Regions from separate parts of the Brachybacterium saurashtrense genome, predicted to be linked through region 2. Evidence: riboswitches for the same ligand, from Rfam matches in the RefSeq annotation. Region 2 holds a riboswitch; each other region holds the start of a gene.
What was found. A riboswitch is a leader RNA that binds a small molecule or an ion and turns the genes downstream of it on or off. The one in region 2 is predicted to bind thiamine pyrophosphate.
Positions count from the first base shown of each region.

Region 1: another riboswitch for thiamine pyrophosphate. It lies ahead of thiC (phosphomethylpyrimidine synthase ThiC); the one in region 2 lies ahead of DWV08_RS17285 (YkoF family thiamine/hydroxymethylpyrimidine-binding protein).
Region 3: another riboswitch for thiamine pyrophosphate. It lies ahead of DWV08_RS03140 (ECF transporter S component); the one in region 2 lies ahead of DWV08_RS17285 (YkoF family thiamine/hydroxymethylpyrimidine-binding protein).

Region 1 covers NZ_CP031356.1:3,644,262-3,651,589, forward strand. Annotated here, with positions in the region: gene DWV08_RS16360 (restriction endonuclease) at 1-545, opposite strand, end outside; gene DWV08_RS16365 (ABC transporter ATP-binding protein) at 862-1,806, shown strand; gene DWV08_RS16370 (ABC transporter permease) at 1,809-2,432, shown strand; gene thiC (phosphomethylpyrimidine synthase ThiC) at 2,470-4,236, opposite strand; TPP riboswitch at 4,237-4,346, opposite strand; gene DWV08_RS16380 (FadR/GntR family transcriptional regulator) at 4,494-5,198, opposite strand; gene DWV08_RS16385 (SDR family oxidoreductase) at 5,195-5,923, opposite strand; gene DWV08_RS16390 (SDR family NAD(P)-dependent oxidoreductase) at 6,054-6,863, shown strand; gene DWV08_RS16395 (homocysteine S-methyltransferase family protein) at 6,882-7,328, opposite strand, start outside.
Region 2 covers NZ_CP031356.1:2,007,142-2,014,469, forward strand. Annotated here, with positions in the region: gene DWV08_RS09140 (phosphoribosylaminoimidazolesuccinocarboxamide synthase) at 1-809, shown strand, start outside; gene DWV08_RS09145 (ATP-binding cassette domain-containing protein) at 914-3,310, opposite strand; gene DWV08_RS09150 (ECF transporter S component) at 3,435-4,172, opposite strand; gene DWV08_RS17285 (YkoF family thiamine/hydroxymethylpyrimidine-binding protein) at 4,169-4,873, opposite strand; TPP riboswitch at 4,905-5,013, opposite strand; gene DWV08_RS09160 (MBL fold metallo-hydrolase) at 5,013-5,747, opposite strand; gene purS (phosphoribosylformylglycinamidine synthase subunit PurS) at 5,924-6,196, shown strand; gene purQ (phosphoribosylformylglycinamidine synthase subunit PurQ) at 6,196-6,921, shown strand; gene DWV08_RS09175 (class I SAM-dependent methyltransferase) at 7,107-7,328, opposite strand, start outside.
Region 3 covers NZ_CP031356.1:696,556-703,883, reverse strand. Annotated here, with positions in the region: gene DWV08_RS03165 (endonuclease/exonuclease/phosphatase family protein) at 1-72, opposite strand, end outside; gene DWV08_RS03160 (ADP-ribosylglycohydrolase family protein) at 69-1,115, opposite strand; gene DWV08_RS03155 (hypothetical protein) at 1,212-2,006, shown strand; gene DWV08_RS03150 (M13 family metallopeptidase) at 2,105-4,135, shown strand; gene DWV08_RS03145 (hypothetical protein) at 4,132-4,698, shown strand; TPP riboswitch at 4,761-4,865, shown strand; gene DWV08_RS03140 (ECF transporter S component) at 4,910-5,491, shown strand; gene DWV08_RS03135 (ATP-binding cassette domain-containing protein) at 5,488-7,328, shown strand, end outside.

The DNA of each region.
Region 1 (7,328 bases), 1.6 Mb from region 2:
GTCGCCAACCGGGATGAAACGGTGGGGACGTCCAGCTTCTGACCTGCGTCGGCGGGAGCGAGCAGGGCAACGACTGCTTGGTAGGCCTGCTCGATGCGGCTCTTGCCGCCATCCAGGTAGTAATCGATGACTTCCGGGTACTTTGCCGTGAGGGCCTCGACGTATGCCAGGCCGTTCCACGTTACAGTGCGCCCTCTGTCGTCGAGGCCTTGTAGCCAAGCGTCAGCTTCCGGCGTCGGATCCCAGGGCGTGACTAGATGCCATTCCTCGACGTTGAGAGTGGCCCACCGAGGGTCGGTTTGCAGCCGAGTCCACGACTCCTCAACGTTGTTCTGTTGAGTCGTTGAGAGCGGCCCCGTGTAGCGCTTGACCTGGTAGACGACATCCCCGCCGTTCGCGGCCGCGCCTCTGTCGAGGATGTCGACCCCGCCATCGCCTCTTGAGGGTGTGATCCGCACAGAGTTTGGCCGTTCCCGGTTGATGAGCATCGCGACGACAGCCTCGACGTCGTTGCCCTCATATCGTGCCCAAGCGACGCGTGTCATCGGAGCCCGCTCCCTTCGTGCTTCATGGCCGCGCATGCCGGCGATGAGCTCACCCTATCGGGCTCGACGCAAGGCCTGCCCCGCCTCGTTCGGCACTCTGGCAGGGCGGATTCAGAGCGTGATCCCGAGGTCGCAGTCTCTGAGTGTTGAGCGTCCGGCTCACGAGTCCCGTGTCCGTGGTGATGTTTCTAGGTCGGCGAGAACGGGGAGGGAAGCCGTGTCGAGCCGTCGAGGCGTCAGAGATGCTACGCGCTTTCACGGGGAGCTCCGGATGGTCGGATGTGCACGGATGAATACTTGTTCAAAGCAGGATTCAATGCGAGAAAATATAGGGGGTATCGTAGCGAAGACCACCCTGCTGAATGCGCTGACCGCAGCCCAGCCTGCAACGTCCGGGCAGGTCCTTTACGACGCGCGTGACCTCTCCCAGCATCTGGAAAGCCTCCGCGGCAGCATAGGCGTGGTGCCTCAGGATGACGTCGTCCACCACCACCTCACGGCGCGGCAGGCACTCGGGTATGCCGCCGAGCTCCGGTTCGATCCCGAGGTCCCGAGCGCCGACAGGGAACGACGCGTGAGCGAGGTGCTCGAGGAGCTCGGCCTCACCGAGCACCAGCACACCCGTATCAGCTCCCTCTCCGGCGGGCAGCACAAGCGTGTCTCGGTGGCGATCGAACTGCTCACCCGCCCCTCTCTGCTGGTCCTCGACGAACCCACTTCGGGTCTCGACCTTGATCTCGTCGCCGAGGTGATGGAGACCCTCCGCCGACTGGCCGACGACGGACGGACCGTCCTGGTGGTCACCCATTCGCCGGAGGGCTTGGATCTGTGCGACCGCCTGCTCATCCTGGCCCCCGGTGGGAAGGTCTCCTTCTTCGGGGATCCGGACGACGCGCGTCCCCACTTCGGCGCCCAGACCTTCGGTGACGTCGTCGCCGCGACCAAAACCGATCCGGAGGGAACGGTCTCGCGGTTCCGTGCCTCGGCCGGCTATGTGCGCGATGTGCGCACACCGATCGGCCGAATGGCCAGCACACGCACCGAGCTGGGTGAGGATCCCCGCTCGCCGTCGCTGCGGCGGCAGGCCTCCGTGGAGGGGCGACGCCAACTGCGGATCCTCTGGGCCGACCGCGCGCTCGCCGGCTTCGTGGTGGCCATGCCCCTCATCCTCGCGGCTCTCGTGCTGGTGATCCCGGGAGAGCAGGGCCTGGCCCACCCGGACCTGGCGAGCTGCCCTCGGGGCAGCCCAATCAGATCCTGATCGTGCTCACCCTCGGTGCGGTGTTCCTGGGACTCTCCGCGAGCATCCGTGACCTGGTGACCGAGCGCGCGATCTTCGTGCGCGAGCGGGCTATCGGGCTCTCACCGGTCGCCTACGTCCTCGCCAAGCTCAGTGTGCTGGGAATGCTCACCCTCGCCCAGACAGTGATGCTGGTGCCCGTGGTGCTGCTGTTCCGGGACGGGCCCGACAGCGGAATCCTCCTGTGGCCAGCAGGAGAGCTCGTGCTCGCGCTGTGGCTGTGTGCCCTGACCAGCGCAGCGATGGGTCTGCTGGTCTCCTCCCTCGTGGGCTCCGGGGAGCAGACCTTGCCGGTGATGGTGGTGCTGGTGACGATGCAGCTGGTTCTCAGCGGCGGGTTGTTCCCTGTCGCAGATCGAGCCGTGCTCGAACAGCTCGCCTGGCTGTCCCCGTCGCGCTGGGGATTCGCGGCGATGGGAGCGACCTCTGACATCACGGCCATCTCCCTGGTGGGCGAGGATCCGCTGTGGGAGCCCAGCGCGTGGGTCTGGCTGGGTTGCCTGCTGATACTGTGCGTGCTGACCACGGTGTTGAGCGGGGCGGCGATGCGGCGGCTGGCGAGGCGCTACAGGGTGCGCGGGCGCTGACCCGGGGCGACCGGTGCCGGACACGGCCCCGCCGCGCTCAGCCCGCGGCGCCGCCCCCGCCCGGTGCCCGCACCGGGTCCGGCAGGTACACCGTCCCGCCCTGGGCGAGGAACTCCCGGGACTTCGCCGCCATCCCCTCCTGGGCGATGCGCTCCTGCGCGGCGGCGTCGCCGTAGGCGTCGCGGATGTCCTGGGAGATCCGCATCGAGCAGAACTTCGGCCCGCACATCGAGCAGAAGTGCGCGGTCTTCGCCGGCTCGGCGGGCAGGGTCTGGTCGTGGTACTCCTCGGCCAGCTGCGGATCCAGCGAGAGCCCGAACTGGTCCCGCCAGCGGAACTCGAAGCGGGCCTTCGACAGGGCGTCGTCGCGATCGCGCGCGGCGGGGTGCCCCTTGGCCACATCGGCGGCGTGCGCGGCGATCTTGTAGGTGATCACGCCGGTCTTCACGTCGTCGCGGTCCGGCAGCCCCAGGTGCTCCTTCGGGGTGACGTAGCAGAGCATCGCGGTGCCGTGGCGGGCGATCTCGGTGGCGCCGATGGCGGAGGTGATGTGGTCGTAGGCCGGGGCGATGTCCGTGACCAGCGGGCCCAGGGTGTAGAACGGCGCCCCGTCGCACAGCTCCTGCTGGCGCTCCACGTTCTCGTGCACCAGGTGCAGCGGCACGTGCCCGGGCCCCTCGACCATCACCTGCACGTCGTGCTCCCACGCCCGGCGGGTCAGCTCCGCGAGCGTGTCGAGCTCGGCGAACTGCGCGGCGTCGTTCGCATCGGCGAGGCTGCCGGGCCGCAGCCCGTCCCCGAGCGAGAAGGAGACGTCGTAGCGGGCGAAGATCTCGCACAGCTCGTCGAAGTGCTCGTAGAGGAAGTTCTCGCGATGATGGGCGAGGCACCAGCCGGCCAGGATCGAGCCGCCGCGGGAGACGATCCCGGTGACCCGCTCCGCCGTGAGCGGCACGTAGCGCAGCAGCACCCCGGCGTGGACGGTCATGTAGTCCACGCCCTGCTCGCACTGCTCGATCACCGTGTCCCGGAAGATCTCCCAGGTCAGCGCGTTCGCGTCGCCGCCCACCTTCTCGAGCGCCTGGTAGATCGGGACGGTGCCGATGGGCACCGGCGCGTTGCGCAGGATCCACTCGCGGGTGGTGTGGATGTCCTCCCCGGTGGAGAGGTCCATGACGGTGTCCGCACCCCAGCGGGTGGCCCACTCCAGCTTGGAGACCTCCTCCGCGATCGAGGAGGTCACCGCGGAGTTGCCGATGTTGGCGTTGACCTTCACCAGGAAGGCGCGGCCGATGATCATCGGCTCGGCCTCGGGATGGTTCACGTTCGCGGGGATGATGGCGCGGCCGGCGGCGACCTCGCTGCGCACCAGCTCCACGTCGCATCCCTCCCGCAGCGCGACGTAGCGCATCTCCGGGGTGATCTCGCCGCGGCGCGCATAGTGCATCTGGGTGACGCGACGGCCTGGGAGCGCGCGCAGCGGATCCCGTCGGGCGCCCCGCCATTCGGCGCTGGCCTCGCCGCGCCGCACCGCGGAGCGGCCGTCGTCGGCCAGGGTGCGGCCGCGGCCCGGGTAGCGTTCCACGTCCCCGCGGCCCAGCACCCAGTCCTCGCGCACCGGCGCCAGGCCCTCCTCGGGCACGCAGCCCGGACCGGCCGTGCGATACACCTCCAGGGGAGGGTTCGCGGTGCCGTCGGGGGAGGGGTCCTGGGCGATGCGGGTGACGGGCACCCGGATGCCGTGGGCGGGGTCCTCGAGGTGGCCGAGGGAATGGGTGGGGTAGTTCTCAGGGCGTGCGGACACAGGCGTCGCTCTCCTTCTTCCTTCGCCGGCATGACCCGGGCAGGTTCAGTCGGTGCTCGAACCGCGTCAGTTCGATCTCAGCCCGTTGCGACGGGCACCCGAGGGATCGCGGACGACCGTAGCAGAGTTCGCCTCAGTCCCCGAACCGCAGCTCCACGCGACGGTCCGCCGCGAGGGCCGAGGGATCGTCGGCGCCTCCGCTCGCCGCGGGCTGCGTGTCGCCGTGGCCCGTCACCTCGAGGGTGAGGTCCGGGCCCTCAGCCGTTCTCGCCGGCGAGGCGTTCGATGATCTCCCGCATCCGCGCCGCGGCGCGCTCCTCGTCGCCGGCACGGATCGCGGCGGCGACCTCGCGGTGCAGGGACAGGTCGTGACCATCCGGCACCCGGGCGCCGCGCTCCACGAGGGCGCGGTGGCGCAGCCCCTCCTCGATCACCTCGCGCAGACGCTGCAGCATCGCGTTGCCGGAGAGGTCCAGCACGGCGGCATGGAAGGCGCGGTCCGCGGCATGGAAGGCGCCGTGCTCGGGTCCGTCGGCCGCCTCGACCATCGCCGCCGCCGCACGCTCCAGCGCTGCGGTCCCGGCCTGCTCCTCGCGCACGGCGCGGGCGGCGGCCGCCGCGGCGGCGGGCTCGATCGCGTGGCGCAGCGCCCGCAGCTCTGCCAGCTGACGGGCCGGCTGCGGCCCCTCGAGCCGCCAGCGGATCACCCGCGGATCCAGCAGGTCCCACTCGGCCGGAGGGCGGATCCGCAGCCCCACCCGGCGCCCGGCGCTGAGCATCCCCAGCGCGCCGAGCACCCGCGTCACCTCCCGCACCACGCTGCGGGACGCGCCCGTGCGGGCGATGAAGCCGTCCACGGTGTCGGTGTGCCCGGCAGGCAGCTGACCGGCGACGATCGCGGCGCCGAGCTGCTCCAGCGCCCGGTCGAAGGCGCTCGGCGGGGTGGTCGTGCCGGTGCTCATGCCTGGGAGACGGGGGAGAGCGCCAGCTCGTCGATCCGCACGTGGCCGGGGGAGTCCAGCACGAAGCAGACGGTGCGGGCGATGTCCTCGGCGCTCAGCATCCGGGCGCGGGCCTCGGCGTCCGGGACGGAGGGTCGCTGGTCGAGGAAGTCGGTGGCGACGTCTCCGGGGCACAGGTGGCAGGCGCGCACGCCGTGGGCGGCCTCCTGCTGGTTCAGGGTGCGCACCAGCGAGCCGAGCGCCGTCTTGCTCGCCGAGTAGGCCACCCCCGCGCCGGGCTGGAAGGACCAGCCCGCATAGGAGGAGATCACCACCACCTGCCCGTCGCGCTCGCGCAGGCGGGGGAGGGCGGCGTCGATCGCGTTGGCCACGGCGGTGAGGTTGGTGGCGAGGATGGCGTCGAACTGCGCGAGGTCCTGATCGTCCCAGCGACGCTGCGGGGCGTTCAGCCCGGCGGCCAGGACGAGCGCGTCGATCCCGCCGAGCCGCTCCGCGACCTGCGCGGCCGTCTCCCGCACCGCCGCCCGGTCCTGCACGTCCAGCGGGAGGGCCAGGGCCGTGCCGCCCTCCTCGCGGATCTCGGCGGCGAGCTGCTCCAGCGGCGCGGGCCGACGGCCGCTCAGCGCCACGGCCCAGCCCGCACGCGCCGCCTGCAGGGCGGTGGCGCGGCCCATCCCGCTGCCCGCGCCGGTGATCCACACCGTGCGCTGTGTGGTGGTGCTCATCGCGGTCCTCCTCGCGGCGCGGCCCCACGGGCCGGCCAGGGTGTCGGTGACAGGACGTCTGCCCACCAATAGTATGACTATTAGGAACGGTCGGTGTGCGGCACGCCCGCCGCGAGGAGAGGAACGAGCGATGGAACTGGATCTGCGGGACAGGGTGGTCGTGGTGACCGGGGCGGGGCGCGGGATCGGCGCGGTGATCGCGCGGCGCTTCGCCGCCGAGGGTGCGCACGTCGCCGCGCTGGACCTCGCCCACGAGGACGCCGCGACGGCGACCGAGGAGGCGACCGACGGGGCGGGCGGGGCGCCGGATGCCGCCGACGGGACCGCGATCCTGCCGGTGGTGTGCGACGTGACCGACCCCGACTCCGTCGACGCCGCGGTGGCGCAGGTGGTGGCCCGCCACGGCCGGATCGACGTGCTGGTCAACAACGCCGGGATCGTCGCGGACTCCACGGTGCTCGAGACCGACTGGGAGACCTGGCGGCGCTGCCTCGACGTGAACGCCGGCGGCACCTTCCTCATGTGCCGGGCCGCTGCCCCGCACATGCAGGACTCCGGCCGCGGCCGGATCCTCAACGCCGCCTCGTTCGCCGCGATCGTGCCCAGCGTGGGCAGCGCCGCCTACGCCGCCTCGAAGGCCGCGGTGGTGCAGCTCAGCCGGGTGCTCGCCTCCGAGCTGGGCCCCCACGGCATCACCGTGAACTCCTACGCCCCCGGCATGGTGCCCACCGCCATGAACGGATTCGCCGAGATGCCCGCCGCGCAGCAGGACCGCCTGCTGGACACCCTCTCGCTGCGCCGCTGGGAGAGCGCCGACGACGTCGCCGACCTGCTGCTCTTCCTCGCCAGCGACCAGGCCTCCTACATCACCGGCGCCCTGCTGGACGTCTCCGGCGGGAAGTTCGCCACTCAGATCCCGGCGGTGGCGTACGGGCGGTAAGTGCGGATTCCCCGCCCCTCAGGCGCGCTCGCCGAGGCCCACCACGTGCTCGGGCAGGCGCTCGTTGCTGCCGTACATGAAGTGGTTGGCCATGTTCTCGGAGAACCGGCTGGCCTCCGGGGTGCGGCCCACCGCCTCGGCCACCTCGCGGATGTGGATCGGGGCGGCGCCGCAGCACACGCCCAGGTAGTTCACGCCCAGGCCGTACGCCTCCTCGGCGAAGGCCCGGATCTCGTACCGGTTGGTGTACAGCGGGTCCAGGGCGGTGGGGAAGGTGCGCCCGTGCGGGGAGGGCACGGTGGCGGCCACGTCCGAGAGGTTGAAGAACGTGGGCTCCTGCTCGGTGGTGCGGTAGGGGATCGGCAGCGCGCCCACGTGGCAGGAGACCGCCTCGCGGATCTGCCGCAGCCAGGGCAGCATCGTGTCCGGGCCGCGGAAGCAGTTCAGGCCCACCACGTCCGCCCC
Region 2 (7,328 bases):
CCTCGTCGGCCGAGGAGGTGCTGGTGGTCGCGACCGACCGCATCAGCGCCTACGACCACTCCCTGCAGCCCGGCATCCCGGACAAGGGCCGCCTGCTCACGGGCATCAGCCTGTTCTGGTTCGACCAGCTGGCGGACATCGTCCCCCACCACGTGCTCTCCGGTGACGACGTGCCCGAGGCCGTGGCAGGGCGCGCCCTGCGCTGCCGCGGCCTGGACATGGTGGCGCTGGAGTGCATCGCCCGCGGGCACCTCACCGGCTCGGGCCTGGCCGACTACCGCGCCGGCGGGTCCGTGGGCGGGCACGTGCTGCCGGCGGGTCTCGTGGAGGCCTCCCGCCTGGAGCCGGCGATCTTCACCCCGTCCACGAAGGCGGGACCCGGCGAGCACGACGAGAACATCACCGTGGCCCAGGCCCGGGAGCTGCTGGGCGAGGAGCTCACCGCGCAGCTCGAATCCCTCACCCTGGCGGTGTTCGAGCGGGCGCGGCGGATCGCGGCCGAGCGCGGCATCATCCTCGCGGACACCAAGCTCGAGTTCGGCCGCTCCCGCGTGGACGGGACGCTGATGCTCGGCGACGAGGTGCTCACCCCCGATTCCAGCCGGTTCTGGTCCGCGGACGAGCACGTGCCCGGCCGCACCCCGCCCAGCCTGGACAAGCAGTTCGTGCGGGACTGGCTCACCTCCGCCGCCTCCGGCTGGTCGAAGGGCTCCGCCCTGCCGCCGCCGGTGCTGCCGGACGAGGTCGTCGCCCAGACCCGCGCCCGCTACGTGGAGGCCTACGAGCGCCTCACCGGCGAGAGCTTCTGACTCGGCCGGCTGGGTCCCGGCCAGGCCGAGCCCGGGCCGACGGGGCCCGAGCCGGCTGAGGCCGGGCCGACCGCGCCCGGGCCTGCGGCGCCCGGACCGACGGTTCAAGACAGAAGCAGCACCAGCACCACCGTGGCCACGACTCCGGCGGCGAGCACGGCGTCCCCCGCACCCAGCGGCACCGGTCGCCACACCGTCCGCGGCCCCTCGCCGAGCCCGCGGGACTCCAGCGCGAAGGCGATCCGCTCCGCGCTGCGCACCGCGTCCACCAGCAGCGCGAAGGCACAGCGCAGCAGGTGGCGGGGCCGCAGGGCGGCCACGTCCCCCTGCGCGGTGAGCGGCAGACGCACTCGGTGGGCGCGTGTGATCGTGCGCCACCGCCGCGGCAGGTCGTCCAGCAGCCGGCGCCCGGCGAGCAGGGCATAGGCGTACCGGGCGGGCAGGTGCGCGTGCTGCTGCAGGGAGATCATCGTGCGGCGCGGGTCGGAGGCACGCAGCACGATCACCGCACCGAGGCCGATCACCAGCACCCGCAGCGCGAGCGCCGTGCCCAGCACGATGCCCTCCTCGGTGACTCGCACCGGCAGCTCCGGCCAGGGCTCGTGCCCGGGCCGGCTGAGCACGTTGACCGCGAACACCCCGCCGGCGAAGACCACGAAGGGCAGCTGGGCACGCGCCAGGGCGAGCGGGCCCAGGCGACAGCCGAGCATCGCGCCCGCGCCCAGCAGCAGGTACAGGATCAGCAGCGGCACCGGATCGGTGAGCGCGATGCCCACCACGCTGAGGCCCGTGAGCAGCCCCAGCAGCACGGCGGGGCTGCGCCGAGCGAGCCAGGGATGCGCCGTCGACGCCGGCGCGGCGCCGCGGGCCGACGAGGTCGCCGGCGTGACGCCGCGGGCCGACGGGGTCGTCGGCGCGGTGGCGGCGGCTCTCCCCCCGTCGTCCGCCCCGCCCTGGTCCGGCCCTTCGGGACCCGCCGTTCCCCGTCCCGGGCCGGGGAGCAGTCCGGCGCGCTGCATGAGCACCCGGTCCTGCTGCAGGTCGGCGGGCGGCATCGGACCGTGCAGGTGCCCGTCGGCGATCACCACCACCGCATCGGCGACAGCCACCGAGTGCAGATCGTGCGTGGTCATGACCACGCCGCGTCCGGCATCGGCCGCCTCGCGCAGCAGGGCGAGGACAGCGGCCTGCCCGGCCCGGTCCAGGCCGTAGCCGGGCTCGTCGGCCAGCAGCACCGGTCGCCGGCCCAGCAGCACCGCCGCGAGCGAGAGGCGGCGCTGCTGGCCGCCGGAGAGCGCGAAGGGGCTCTGCGGCGCCTGATCCAGGAGGTCCAGTCGCTCCAGCATCGCCGTCGCCTGTGTGCTCGTGGCGCCGGAGGCCTCGAGCTCCCCCTGCACGGTGTCGGCGATGAACTGCGCCTCCGGCCGCTGGAAGACCAGTGCGGCGGCGGCCCCCTCGACGGTGCCCCGCTGCGGGGCGTCGAGACGGGACATCGCCCCGAGCAGCGTGGACTTCCCGGCGCCGTTGCGGCCGACCACGGCCAGCAGCCGGCCCGCGCGCACCTCGAGGTCCACGCCGGCCAGCACCGTGCGGCCCTCATGACCGAGATCCGCCCCGGCCACGGCGAGAAGGCTCGTCCCGTCGCCCGGCGGTGCGGTCACGGGCACCGCTGATCCCGGCGGTGCGGCGCGGGGAGCAGGGACCCGCGCGGCGGGCGGCGTCGGACCCGGCTCGGCGGAGGCGGCGTCCTGGTCGAGCCGCTCCTCGATCTCGCGGGGCAGCCAGCACCCGGCCTCCCGCAGCGCGGCGCCGTGACGCGCGAGCACCTGGGCCGTCGGCCCGTCGGCGAGCACGCGCCCGGAGCCGTCGAGCGCCAGGGTGCGGGACGGCAGTGCAGCGATCCCCCGCTCCCCGGCCCAGTCGTCCAGCCGGTGCTCGACCAGCATCACCGCCACGTCGCCGTCGGCCACGGCGGCGGCGACCGCGTCCCGCACGGCGCGCACGCCGTCGGCGTCCAGCATGGCGGTGGGCTCGTCGAGCAGCAGCAGCCGGGGGCGCGCCACCGCCGCTGCGGCGAGACCGGCCCGCTGCAGCTGGCCGCCGGAGAGCGTCGCGGCGCTGCGCTCGGCGAGCGCGGCCACCCCGGCGCGGTCGAGGGCCGCGCGCACCCGCGCGCCGATCTCCCCGGGCGGCACGCAGCGGCTCTCGAGCGGCAGCGCGACGTCGTCCGCGACCTGCGGGAGGCAGACCCCGTCGGCCGGGTCCTGGCCCAGCATGCCCACCACCTCGGCGGTGGCACGCACCCCCTCGGCGACCGGGTCGATCCCGCCCACCCGCAGCGAGCCGGTGACCCGGCCGCGGCGGTGCGAGGGGACGGCCCCGGCGAGGGTGCGCAGCAGGGTGGACTTGCCGCTGCCGCTGGGGCCGAGCACCAGCACCTGCTCCCCGGGCGCGACGGTGCCCGTCCACGGCCCCACGCCGTCCCCCGAGGGCAGCACCACCTCGAGGTCCCTCGCCTCGACGAGGGGCGGAGGGACGGGCCCGGTGGACGGGGCGGCCGCTCGTCCGGCTACCGCTCGTCCGGCGGCCGCACGTCCGGTGGCCGCCGCGGGCAGGGCGCGGGCCTCAGCGGACACGGCGCTGCGGAATCCCGTCGTCCCCGTGCCCCGTGCCGTCACCGGCGCCCGGCCCCGCGGCCTCCTGCGCCGCAGCGGCACCGATGGCGAAGTTCGCGAGCACGCCGGTGCGCTCCAGCGCCCGCACGATCACCTTCGCGAGCAGTCCGCCCAGCACGATCCCGGAGACCACCTGCATCCCCAGTCGCAGGGTGAGCAGATCCTGCCCGTACCAGCCCATCCGGTACGCGGTCCAGAAGAACACCAGGCCCGCGCCGAGCGCGCCGGAGGCGGCGAACACGCCCCAGCCGAAGCGGCGGTAGCGGGTGAGCGCGAAGGGGATCTCGCTGCCCAGGCCCTGCAGCGCCGCCGAGAGCACCAGGAGCGGCCCCACGGGACTGCCGAGGAACACCACCTCGATCACCGCGGCGAGCAGCTCGGCGAGGATCCCCACGCCGGGGCGGCGCAGGATCGCCAGCGCGATGGGGGCCACCAGCAGCCAGGAGCCGAACAGGACGTGCTGAGCGAGGTCCCCGGCGGGGCCCATCGCGATCGCGAGGCCGTTCCAGGCCTGCACGAACACCCAGTACAGGAAGCCGAACACCACACCCAGCACCACCACCAGCACGATCTCGCGCAGGCTCAGTCGGGGGCGGCGCGTCGTGGGCGAGGCCGTGTGCGGTGCGGGGGCCGGGGCGGGGGCGCCGCCGGCGGGGCCTCGGTCGGGGGCGGGTCGGAGGTCGCTCATCGGGTGCCCTCCTCGATCTCGCGCACCTCGTGGGAGGGGCTGTTCAGGGAGAGCGTGAGGTGGCTGGTGACGTGCTGGACGCTGCGCCCCACCAGCAGCCATCCCGCCACGGCGGTGGCGATCACCTCGCCGACGTCCCCCTCGAGGCGGGTCGCGAAGTGCTCGGAGCCGCGGAAGGTGCCGAGCTCCCGGGCGTGGTCGATGGCGGCGTGGATGTCGCGCATGTGGTCGGGGGCGGTGCCGTCGGCGGCGACCTGATCGGCGAGCGGGTACAGCGACCACTCCGCGGAGGCGAAGCGGCCGGTGCGGCGCGGGGCGGGCACCTCGGTGGCGCGCGGCCCGGCGCCTGCGGGCAGCGCGCACGCCACCTCGCCGGGGCAGCCGCGGGACAGGGTCACGGTGAGGGCGGCGTGGTGCTCGGTGCGGGCGAGGTCCTCGGCGAGGTCGATGAGGACGCGCTGCAGGTGCACCTCGTGGCCGCCGAAGTAGGTGGAGACGTCACCGGTCTCGCGCACCAGGCCGGTGGTGTCGAGGCGGGAGAGGATGTCCACCAGCACTCGGGCGTAGTCCTCGGACATCACGGCGGCGGTGACGCGCGCACCCACCCCGAAGCCGAGTGGCGTGGCGGTGGGGTCCGCGGGCGCGGTGGGGTGGAGCGGGGGTGCAGGGGTGCCGGCAGGGGTGGGTGTCACGGGGTCCATGCCTTCCTCAGCGGGCACGGACGCGAGACGACGGTCGCCTGGCGGAGCTTCCTGCGCCGGCATGATCCGGGTCAGGTTCTACGGTCGGAGTTGGAGAACTCCCTCTCAGCCCGGCTCACCGGACTCCCGTGCACGCCGCTCAGCCTAGTCCGTCGGCGGGGATCTCGACGACGCCGCCCTCGGGCCAGTCCCGCACCTCGGTGCCCTCGGGGGCGAGGTTCGTCGACTGCCGCAGGTAGATCGGGCGGCCGGCGTCGCTGACGATCGCGTCGTGCACCGGCAGTGCGAGGCGCGGGCCGACGGCGCGGAGGAAGTCGATGGTCTCGGCCATCTTCGACCAGGGGGCGGTGACCGCGACCGCGAGCGCGTCGATGCCGTGGAAGGCGGGGACCGGTTCGAGGGAGTCCCCGGTGATGCCCAGTCGGGGCCCGTCGCCGGCGGCGAGCACCAGGCCGCAGTTGCCCACGCGGGGGATGTCCGGGTGGATGATCGCGTGCCGGCCGCCGACCGCCTCGATCCGCACCGGCGGTGCGTCCGCGGCGGCGGGCAGCTCGTGCACGTCCCCGGCGGCGAGCGGCATCAGGTGCGCGGAGGGGATCGCGGCGGCGCCGTCGGCGGCCTCGGCCAGCAGCGCGGCGGTCTCCGGCTCGGCGATCACCGCGGCCTCCGGGGCGTGTGCGCGCACCTCGTCGAGCAGGCCGCGGTCGAGGTGATCGGGGTGCTGGTGGGTGACCAGCACGGCGTCGATCCCGGCGAGCACGTCCCCGCCGAGGGCGCGCACGGCCTCGCCGCTGAAGCTTCCCGGGTCGATGAGCAGGCGCCTGCCGGCGGTCTCCACCAGCAGGCAGGAGTGGACGAGGTGGCGGATCTTCATCGGGACCTCCCGGGAGTGCGCGACGGTGTCCCTCCGAACCTATCGCCGTGGGCGGCCCGGTGCCCAGGCCCGCGGTGGGCGCGGCCGCGCCGCACGGCCGCGGCTCGGTAGCATGGGGGCGTCGTCCTCACCCGTCAGGACCGCATCCCGCGTCCCCCGTCCCCAGGAGAGCCCCCATGCCACGAGTCGTGGTCCACGTCATGCCCAAGCCGGAGATCCTCGACCCGCAGGGCAAGGCCGTCGCCGCCGCGCTCCCCCGCCTCGGCTTCGAGGGCATCGCCTCGGTGCGCCAGGGCAAGCGGTTCGAGCTCGAGGTCGAGGGCGAGGTCACCGAGACGGTGCTCGCCTCCCTCCGCGAGGCGGCGGAGACCCTGCTGTCCAACCCGGTGATCGAGGACGTCGTCGCGATCGACGTCGAGGACGCGGCCGAGGGGAAGGCGCAGGCCTGATGCGGATCGGTGTGGTGACCTTCCCGGGCACGCTCGACGACCGGGACGCGCTGCGCGCGGTGCGGCTCGGCGGCGCCGAGCCGGTGGCGCTGTGGCACGGCGACGACGATCTGCACGGCGTCGACGCGGTGGTGCTGCCCGGCGGCTTCTCCTACGGCGACTACCTGCGGGCCGGGGCGATCAGCCGCTTCGCGCCGGTCATGGAGAAGGTGGTCGACGCCGCGCAGGGCGGCATGCCGGTGCTGGGCATCTGCAACGGCTTCCAGGTGCTGTGCGAGACGCACCTGCTGCCCGGCGCGATGATCAAGAACGCGCACCGCGCGTTCATCTGCCGCGACCAGCCGCTGCGGGTGGAGAACGTGCGCACCGCCTGGACCGCCGACTACCAGGCCGACCAGGTGATCCGGATCCCGCTGAAGAACCAGGACGGCCAGTACGTGGCCGACGAGCGCACCCTCGCCCAGCTCGAGGAGGAGGGCCGCGTGGTGTTCCGCTACGCCGCCGGGGCCACGCACGGCCCGGCCGGCTTCGAGCAGAACCCCAACGGCTCCCGCCACGACATCGCCGGCATCACCAACGCCGCCGGGAACGTGGTGGGCCTGATGCCGCACCCGGAGCACGCGGTCGAGGCCGGCTTCGGCCCGGACGAGCCGGGCGCGGGCACCCGCACCGGCACCGACGGCCTGGGCATGTTCACCTCGGTGCTGCGCAGCCTGGTGGCCTGAGCGGCCGGGCGCCGGGCGCTGCCCCTCGCGCACGCGTGCCGCGCACGGCCTACCGCGCACTGAACAGCCCGCTCACGAACCACCTCCGACGAGGACCTGGTTCGTGAGCGGGCTGTTGCGTCGCAGGCAGCCGTGCGGGCGGCGGTGGCAGCGTCGTACGGCGCTGCGCCGTGGGCGGGCGGGGGTCAGCGGGTGGCGCTGAGCACCGTGAAGCGGCGGTCGCGGGCGCGCTGGCGCACTGCGCCGACGCGGGACTCCAGCTCGGGCCGGTAGCGCAGGTGGGAGTTGTGCACGAACCACAGCTGTCCTCCGGGGCGCAGCACCCGGGCGGCGGCGTCGAGCAGGCCCTGCACGAGCGTCGCGTCCACGGCGGTGCCGTCGTGGAAGGGCGGGTTCAGCAGCACCAG
Region 3 (7,328 bases), 1.3 Mb from region 2:
GTTCCAGGTGAGGATCCGCAGGTCCCAGCCGGTCCGGGCGGCGTCGGGAACGCCTGCCGCGGGCGCGCTCACGAGCCCGTCCTCTCCTCGTCCTCGACCATCGGGGAGATCACGCGCTCCACGAGCCCCTCGAGCTCGTCCACCTCGTAGCCGGGCCAGCCGAACAGGGTGCGACGCCATTCGGGCGGCACGGCCTTCGGCCCCAGCGCGGCGCCCATCAGCGCACCGGTGATGCAGGCGACGGTGTCGGTGTCGTACCCCGCCCGCACCGCCACCTCGAGCGCCCGGATCATGGCCTCGCGCTGGGCGAACTTGCCCGGCGGCAGCGGGAGCTCCCCCACCACGGCCGCCCAGGCCGCCTGGAACGCGCCCACCACCCAGCCGTTGCGGCGGAACATCACGGGGGTGGACTGCTCCGCCTCCTCGATCCGCTCGAGCCACGTCTCCCGATGCGCGGCGGGCACGTGCGCGAGCCCCGCCCGCACGTCGACCTCGCCGGTGCGGATCGCGTGCCGCACCGCGAGACCCCACAGCACGCTCGCCTCGACGGTGTCCGGGTGCACGTGTGTCATACGGCACACTGTGGTGACCGCCTCGACCGCGTCCTCCTCCGGGGAGAGCAGGTACGGCAGCACGGCGGCGTGCGCGCGCATCAGGGAGCCGTTGCCCGCCGAGGCCGGCAGCTGCTCGTGAGCGCTCGCGGCGGCCGCGCGGAAGTCCCTCGCCCGCGGGGCGTAGTGACCGTCCTCGCGGGCCAGATCCGCCGCGGTGCGGACCACGTGGGAGGTGAGCGTGCCGATGTCCGGGGTGCCCAGCGACCACGAGTACCACTCGCGCGCGATGTGGTCCTGGGCGCTCTCGGCGCGCAGGTCATGGGCGTCCGAGGCGGTCAGCGAGGCCTCCAGCACCACGATCGCCATCGCCGTGTCGTCGGTCCACTCGCCCACCTGCCAGTCGAGGACGCCGCCGCCGATCATCTCGATCTCCTCGGAGTCCGGCACCGGCGGCTGGAACTCGTAGGGCGCGCCGAGGGCGTCACCGGCGGCCGCCGCCACGACGGCGCCCGCCGCGCGCCGACGCTGCGCCGGGGTCAGTCCCTCGCCGCGGGGTGTCATCGCATCGGTCCTCACGAGCCCATCGTTCCACACGCACCCTGACCCTCAGCTCCGCTTTCACGCCCGGTACGCTGGTGGGGACCCAGAAGGAGCTCCATGACCGACACCCCCGCCGCCTCCACGGCGCACTGCGACGACCCCCACGACCACTCCGGCCACGACCATCCGCCCACCGGATCGGAGCTGGTGCGGGACCTCGTCAAGGGCCTGTCGATCCAGGCGCTGCTGATCCCGGCGCTGGGCGTCGTGCTGCTGCTGGCGATCCTGCCCTTCGCCCCCGTCACCCCGGTGCCGCTGCTGCTGGGCATCGCCCTGGGCGCCCTCCAGCTGATCTCCCTGGTGGCGACCAGCCTTTTCGTGGCCCGCACCCGCCGGCAGCTCGCGGTGAACCCGGGCCTGCTGGCCGTGCGCAGCGTGGTCGAGGAGGTGCTGCGCGTCGCCGCGGTGCTGCTGGCGGTGCTGCTGTGGCCGGCGGACCTCCGCACCGAGCTCGGGGTGTGGGTGGGCGCCGGCTGCGCCCTGGTGTGGCTGATCCTCGCCACCGCCCAGACCGTCGCCACCCGGCAGCGGATCGCCCGCCCGGGCGAGTGGTCCAAGGAGGCGATCTCCACCCTGCTGTCGCAGCGGGTGGGCGCCCGCTCCACAGTGCTGATGCGTCTGCTCGACGTCGCGGGCACCGTGATGTTCCAGGTGGGCGCGACGGTGCTGGTGATCCTCTCGCCCGTGCTGGTGATCGGCACGGCGGTGCTCTCGATCGGCATCGGCCTGTCCACGCTGGTGCTGCACCGCCGCCCGCCGGCCGACCGCGCCCGCAGCCCCTGGGCCTACGCCCCCGTGGGCCTGGGCCTGCTTGCCCTGGTGCTCGCCGTGCTCGGCATGCTCGCCCTGTGACCTCGCCGGCCCCCGCACCCGCGGCGCCGCGCACCCCGCCGCCCCGCTGACCCGCACACCCCGCTGACCCCGTACCGCACACCCCGCAGGAGCCGATGATGTCCGCTGCCCCCACGCCCGCCACCCGCCGCTCCGGCCTGTCCCTCGATCAGGTCGACGACGCCACCCGGATCCAGGACGACCTGTTCGGCCACGTCAACGGACGCTGGCTGCGCGAGCACGAGATGCCCGCGGACCGGTCCAGCGACGGGGCCTTCCACGCCCTGCGCGACCTCTCCGAGGAGCGGGTGCGGGAGATCGTCGAGGAGGCCGCGGACGACGCCGCCGCCCGCGACCTGCAGGGCACCGAGGTGCCGCGGACCGACCATGCCCGCGTGGGCGCGCTCTACCGGATGTTCATGGACACCGAGGCGATCGAGGCCGCCGGCATGGGAGTGCTCGAGGACCTGCTGGCCACGATCGCCGGCACCGAGGACCTCCCCGGCGTGGTGCGCACCATGGCCGCCCCGGACTCGGGCGCCTCCGCGCTGCTCTCCTACGTGTGGACCGATGACAAGGACTCCAGCAGCTACCAGGTGAAGATCCACCAGGGCGGCCTGGGCCTGCCCGACGAGTCCTACTACCGCGAGGACCGCTACGCCGAGATCCGCGAGGCCTACACCGCGCACCTGGCGGCCCTGGCCCGCCTGGCCGGGCTGCCCGGACGCGCCGGACTGCTCGACGGGGACGCCGAGGCGCTGGCCGCGGCGGTGAGGGACTTCGAGACCCGCCTGGCCGCCTGCCACGTGGACGTGGTGCGGGTGCGGGACCGGGAGAAGTCCTACAACCCGTTGGACGCCGAGGCCCGCCGCGCGCTCGCCCCCGCCTTCCCCTGGGACGCCTACATCGAGGGCACCGGCGCGCCGGCCGCCGCCTTCGAGGTGGTCTCGGTGGGTCAGCCCGAGTTCGTCGAGGCGGCGGCGGAGCTCCTGGCCGGCGAGGACCTGGCGGTGCTGCGCACCTGGCTGAGCCTGCACGCCGTCTCCGCCTACGCCCCCTACGGCCCTGCAGCCCTGGTGGAGGAGGACTTCGCCTTCACCGGCCGCACCCTCTCCGGCGCCGAGGAGCTGCGCGAGCGCTGGAAGCGCGGCGTCGCCTTCGTCGAGGGCGCGGTGGGCTTCGCCGTGGGCCGGGAGTACGTGGCCCGGCACTTCCCCGCCGCCCACAAGGAGCGCATGCTCGCGCTGGTGGACGCGCTGATGGACGCCTACCGCGACTCCATCGAGCAGCTCGACTGGATGACCCCGGCCACCCGCGAGAAGGCGCTCGCGAAGCTCGCCCGGTTCACCCCGAAGATCGGCTACCCGGAGCGGTGGCGGGACTACGACGGCCTGGAGATCGTGCCCGGGGACCTGGTCGCCACCGCGCGGGCGTCCCGCCGCTTCGAGGCAGCCTTCGAGTTCGCGAAGGTGGGCGGGCCGATCGACGAGACCGAGTGGCACATGACCCCGCAGACGGTCAACGCGTACTACAACCCCGGTCGCAACGAGATCGTGTTCCCCGCCGCGATCCTGCAGCCGCCCTTCTTCGACGCCGAGGCGGACGACGCCGTGAACTTCGGCGGGATCGGCGCGGTGATCGGCCACGAGGTGGGCCACGGCTTCGACGATCAGGGCTCGAAGTACGACGGCGAGGGCAACCTCGTCTCCTGGTGGACCTCCGAGGACCGCGAGGCCTTCGACGCCCGCGCCGCGCGCCTGATCACCCAGTACTCGGAGCTCTCCCCCCGCGAGCTCGACGACGACCACCGCGTCAACGGCGCGCTCACCATCGGCGAGAACATCGGCGACCTGGGCGGGCTCTCCATCGCGGTGAAGGCGTACCTGGGCAGCCGCGACGCCGAGGAGGTGGAGGCCGAGATCGACGGCTTCACCGGCCTGCAGCGGGTGTTCTGGTCCTGGGCCACCGTGTGGCGGGGCCGCAACCGCACCCAGGAGGCGATCCGCCGCCTCGCCGTGGATCCCCACGCCCCGATGGAGTTCCGCTGCAACACCGTCGCCGGCCACCTGGAGGAGTTCCACACCGCCTTCGACGTGCGCGAGGGAGACGGCATGTACCGCGCACCCGAGGAGCGGGTGGCGATCTGGTGAGGCCCGAGCCGCCGTTCTACGTGGGCCGCACCCGCGCCTCCTCCATCGGCTGGACCCGGATCGGGATCACCCTGGCGGCCGGGGCGGTGCTCGTGGTGCTGATGGCGCAGCGCTCCACGCCGCTGGGAGCGCTGCTGGTCGCGGCGCTGTTCGGGGCGCTGGCGCTGTGGACCTGGATGGGGCAGAGCACCCGCTTCGTCGTCGACGAGCACGGGGTCACCGTGAGCCTGGGCGGGTTCCTGCCCCGCCGGCCCTGGCCGCTGGAGGACTTCCGCACCGTGCAGCTGCGAGAGCTGCCGCAGTCCCGGGTGGGCGTGACGCTGGGCGGCTACGGCTGGCGGCGCGGCCGGGCCAGCACCCCGCAGCCGTCCGAGCTCACCCCCGTGGGCGACAGGAAGATCTACACCGTCGACGCCCTGCAGCGGCCGTACCGGATGCTCGTGACCCGCCCCGGCACCATGGTGGAGATGATGGGACGCGGGGAGACCTGCTACATCCTCTCCCCCGAGGACCCGCAGGCGACCGCCGAGGCGATCGACCAGGCGCTGCGCGCCCGGCGGTGACCCGTCCCCCGCTCCGCCGCGGCGCCGGGACCGCGGCGGAGCGGGTAGACTGAGGGTTCGTCATCCGCTGACAGGGGAGCACCACCAGGGTGCTGAGAGTGCGCGCAGCGCAGACCCTCGAACCTGATCCGGTTCACACCGGCGTAGGGAGTCGGGATTTCCGCGGCAGGCCGTCGGCGTGCCGTGCCCCTTCCGGTTGGAAGGAGAAGTGATGACTCGATTCCGCACCGTGGACCTGCTGGTCACCGTGCTCATCGGCGCCGCCTTCGGCGTCGCGTTCCTCGGCTACGGCCAGCTCTACACCCTCATCAGCCCGCTCACCGCCGCGTTCAAGCCCGCCGAGGGTCTGCTGGCGGGGATCTGGTTCCTGCCCGCGATGCTGGCGGCGCTGATCGTGCGCAAGCCCGGCGCCGCGCTGCTGGCGGAGATGATCGCCGCCGTGCTGGAGATGCTGCTGGGCGGCCAGTGGGGCTGGGGCACGGTGGTCTCGGGCCTGCTGCAGGGCGGCGGCGTGGAGCTCGCCTTCCTCCTCACCCGCTACCGCCGCTACACCCTGCCGGTCGCGATCCTCGGCGGCGTGCTCGCCGCGGGGCTCGAATGGGTGTGGGAGCGGTTCGCCTACTACCCGGAGATGAGCGGCCTGTACGCCGGCGCGATGCTCGGCTTCTTCCTGCTCTCCGGCGCGGTGCTGTGCGGGGTGCTGGGCTGGGTCGCGGCCCGGGCCCTCACCGCCACCGGCGCGGTCGACTCCCTGGCCGCGGGCCGGGAACGCGCCCGCGCCGCCCAGGCCTGACCGGGCGGTCCCCGATCGCCCCCGCCGCCGCCCCTCCCGCGACCGCCCTGCACCTGGACGGTCTGCGCTGGCGACCGCTGACCCGCCGGGAGCCGACCATCGCCGGGCTCGATCTCGAGATCCCCGCCGGTCAGCGGGTGCTGCTCGCGGGCGCGAGCGGCAGCGGGAAGTCGACGGTGCTGCGCGCCCTCGCCGGTCTCCTCGACCCGGAGGACGGCGAGGGCACGGCGCTGCGGGAGCCGCCGGAACGGGCCGGGGAGGCCGGGCTCCTGCTGCAGAACCCCGCCCACGCGATGGTCGCGGCGACCACGCACCGCGAGGCCTGCTTCGGCCCCGAGAACGCGGCCCTGCCCCGGCCCGAGATCCACGAGCGCGCCGCGGCCGCCCTGGCGGCGGCGAAGGTGGGGGTGGCGCCGTCGCGCCCGCCGCTCGACGCTTCCGGCGGCCAGCAGCAGCGGATCGCCCTGGCCGGCACGCTCGCCCTGGACCCCTCGCTGCTGCTGCTCGACGAGCCCACCAGCATGCTCGACGAGGAGACCGCGGAGCAGGTGCGCGAGGCGATCCTCGCCGCCGCCCGCGACGCCACGCTCGTGCTCGCGGAGCACCGGCTGGGACCGTGGCTGGAGCACATGGACCGCCTGGTGGTGCTCGGACCGCAGGCGCGGGTGCTGGCCGACGGCCCGCCCGCCGCGGTGCTCGCGGCGCACCCGGACCTGCTGCGCGAGGCGGGGGTGCTCGCGGCCGACGGGCACGCGGCCGACGGGCACGCGCCCGACGAGCAGGCGACCGACGGACCGGTGCCCGACGAGCAGGCGGCCGACGGGAAGGTGCCCGACGCACCGGACGGCGAGGTCATCGCCGCGCTCCGCCAGGTCACCGTGCCGTCCCGCGGGCTCACCACCCCGCTGGACCTCGCCCTGCACGTCGGCCGTCTCACCGCGCTGACCGGCCCGTCCGGTGCGGGGAAGACCACCGTGCTGCGCACCCTCCTGGGCGCCGCCGAGGCCGCGAGCGGCACCGTGGACCGGCCCGCGCCGGAGAGGATCGCGGCCGTCCCCCAGAACCCCGAGCACTCCTTCGTCGCCGCCACCGTGCGTGCCGAGGTCACCGCCTCCCCCTGGGCCGAGGACCCGGACCTCGCCGAGGAGCTGCTGCACCGCGCCGGCCTCGCCCACCTCGCCGACGTCCACCCCCACCGCCTCTCCGGCGGGGAGCAGCGCCGCCTGGCGATCGCCGCCGCCCTCGCCCAGGCCCCGGACCTGCTGGTGCTGGACGAGCCCACGGTGGGCCTCGACGCCCACCGCCGGGACGAGGTGGGCGCCCTGCTCGCGGAGGCGACCTCCCGCGGCGCGGCGGTGCTGGTCGCCACGCACGATGCGGAGCTCATCGCACGCGCCGACCACCACTGCCGGCTGCCGGCGCCCCCGAGCACGACTCCCCCGCCCCCGCCGCGGCGCCGCGTCCCGGCCGACGCGCTGAACCCGCTCACCCTCAGCCTCCTCGGGATCCTCGCCGCCATCGGCTCCTTCGCCGTGCAGACCTGGCAGGGCGGGCTGCTGGCCCTGCTGCCCACCGTGCTGCTGGCCCCGCTCGCCGTGCGCACGCCGCGCGGGGCCGCGCTGCGCCTGCTGCCGGTCCTGCTCTCCGCGGCAGGGCTGGCCTGGACCACCGCACTGCTCGGCGAGGCGCCGGCACTCTCCGGGGAGGCCTGGCTGCTGGGCCTGAAGGAGGCGGCGCGGATCACCGCCTTCGTCGCCCCGGGGGTGCTGGCGCTGGCGAGCGTGGAGGCGACCGCGCTGGGCGACGCGCTGGGACAGCGGCTGCGGCTGCCGGCCCG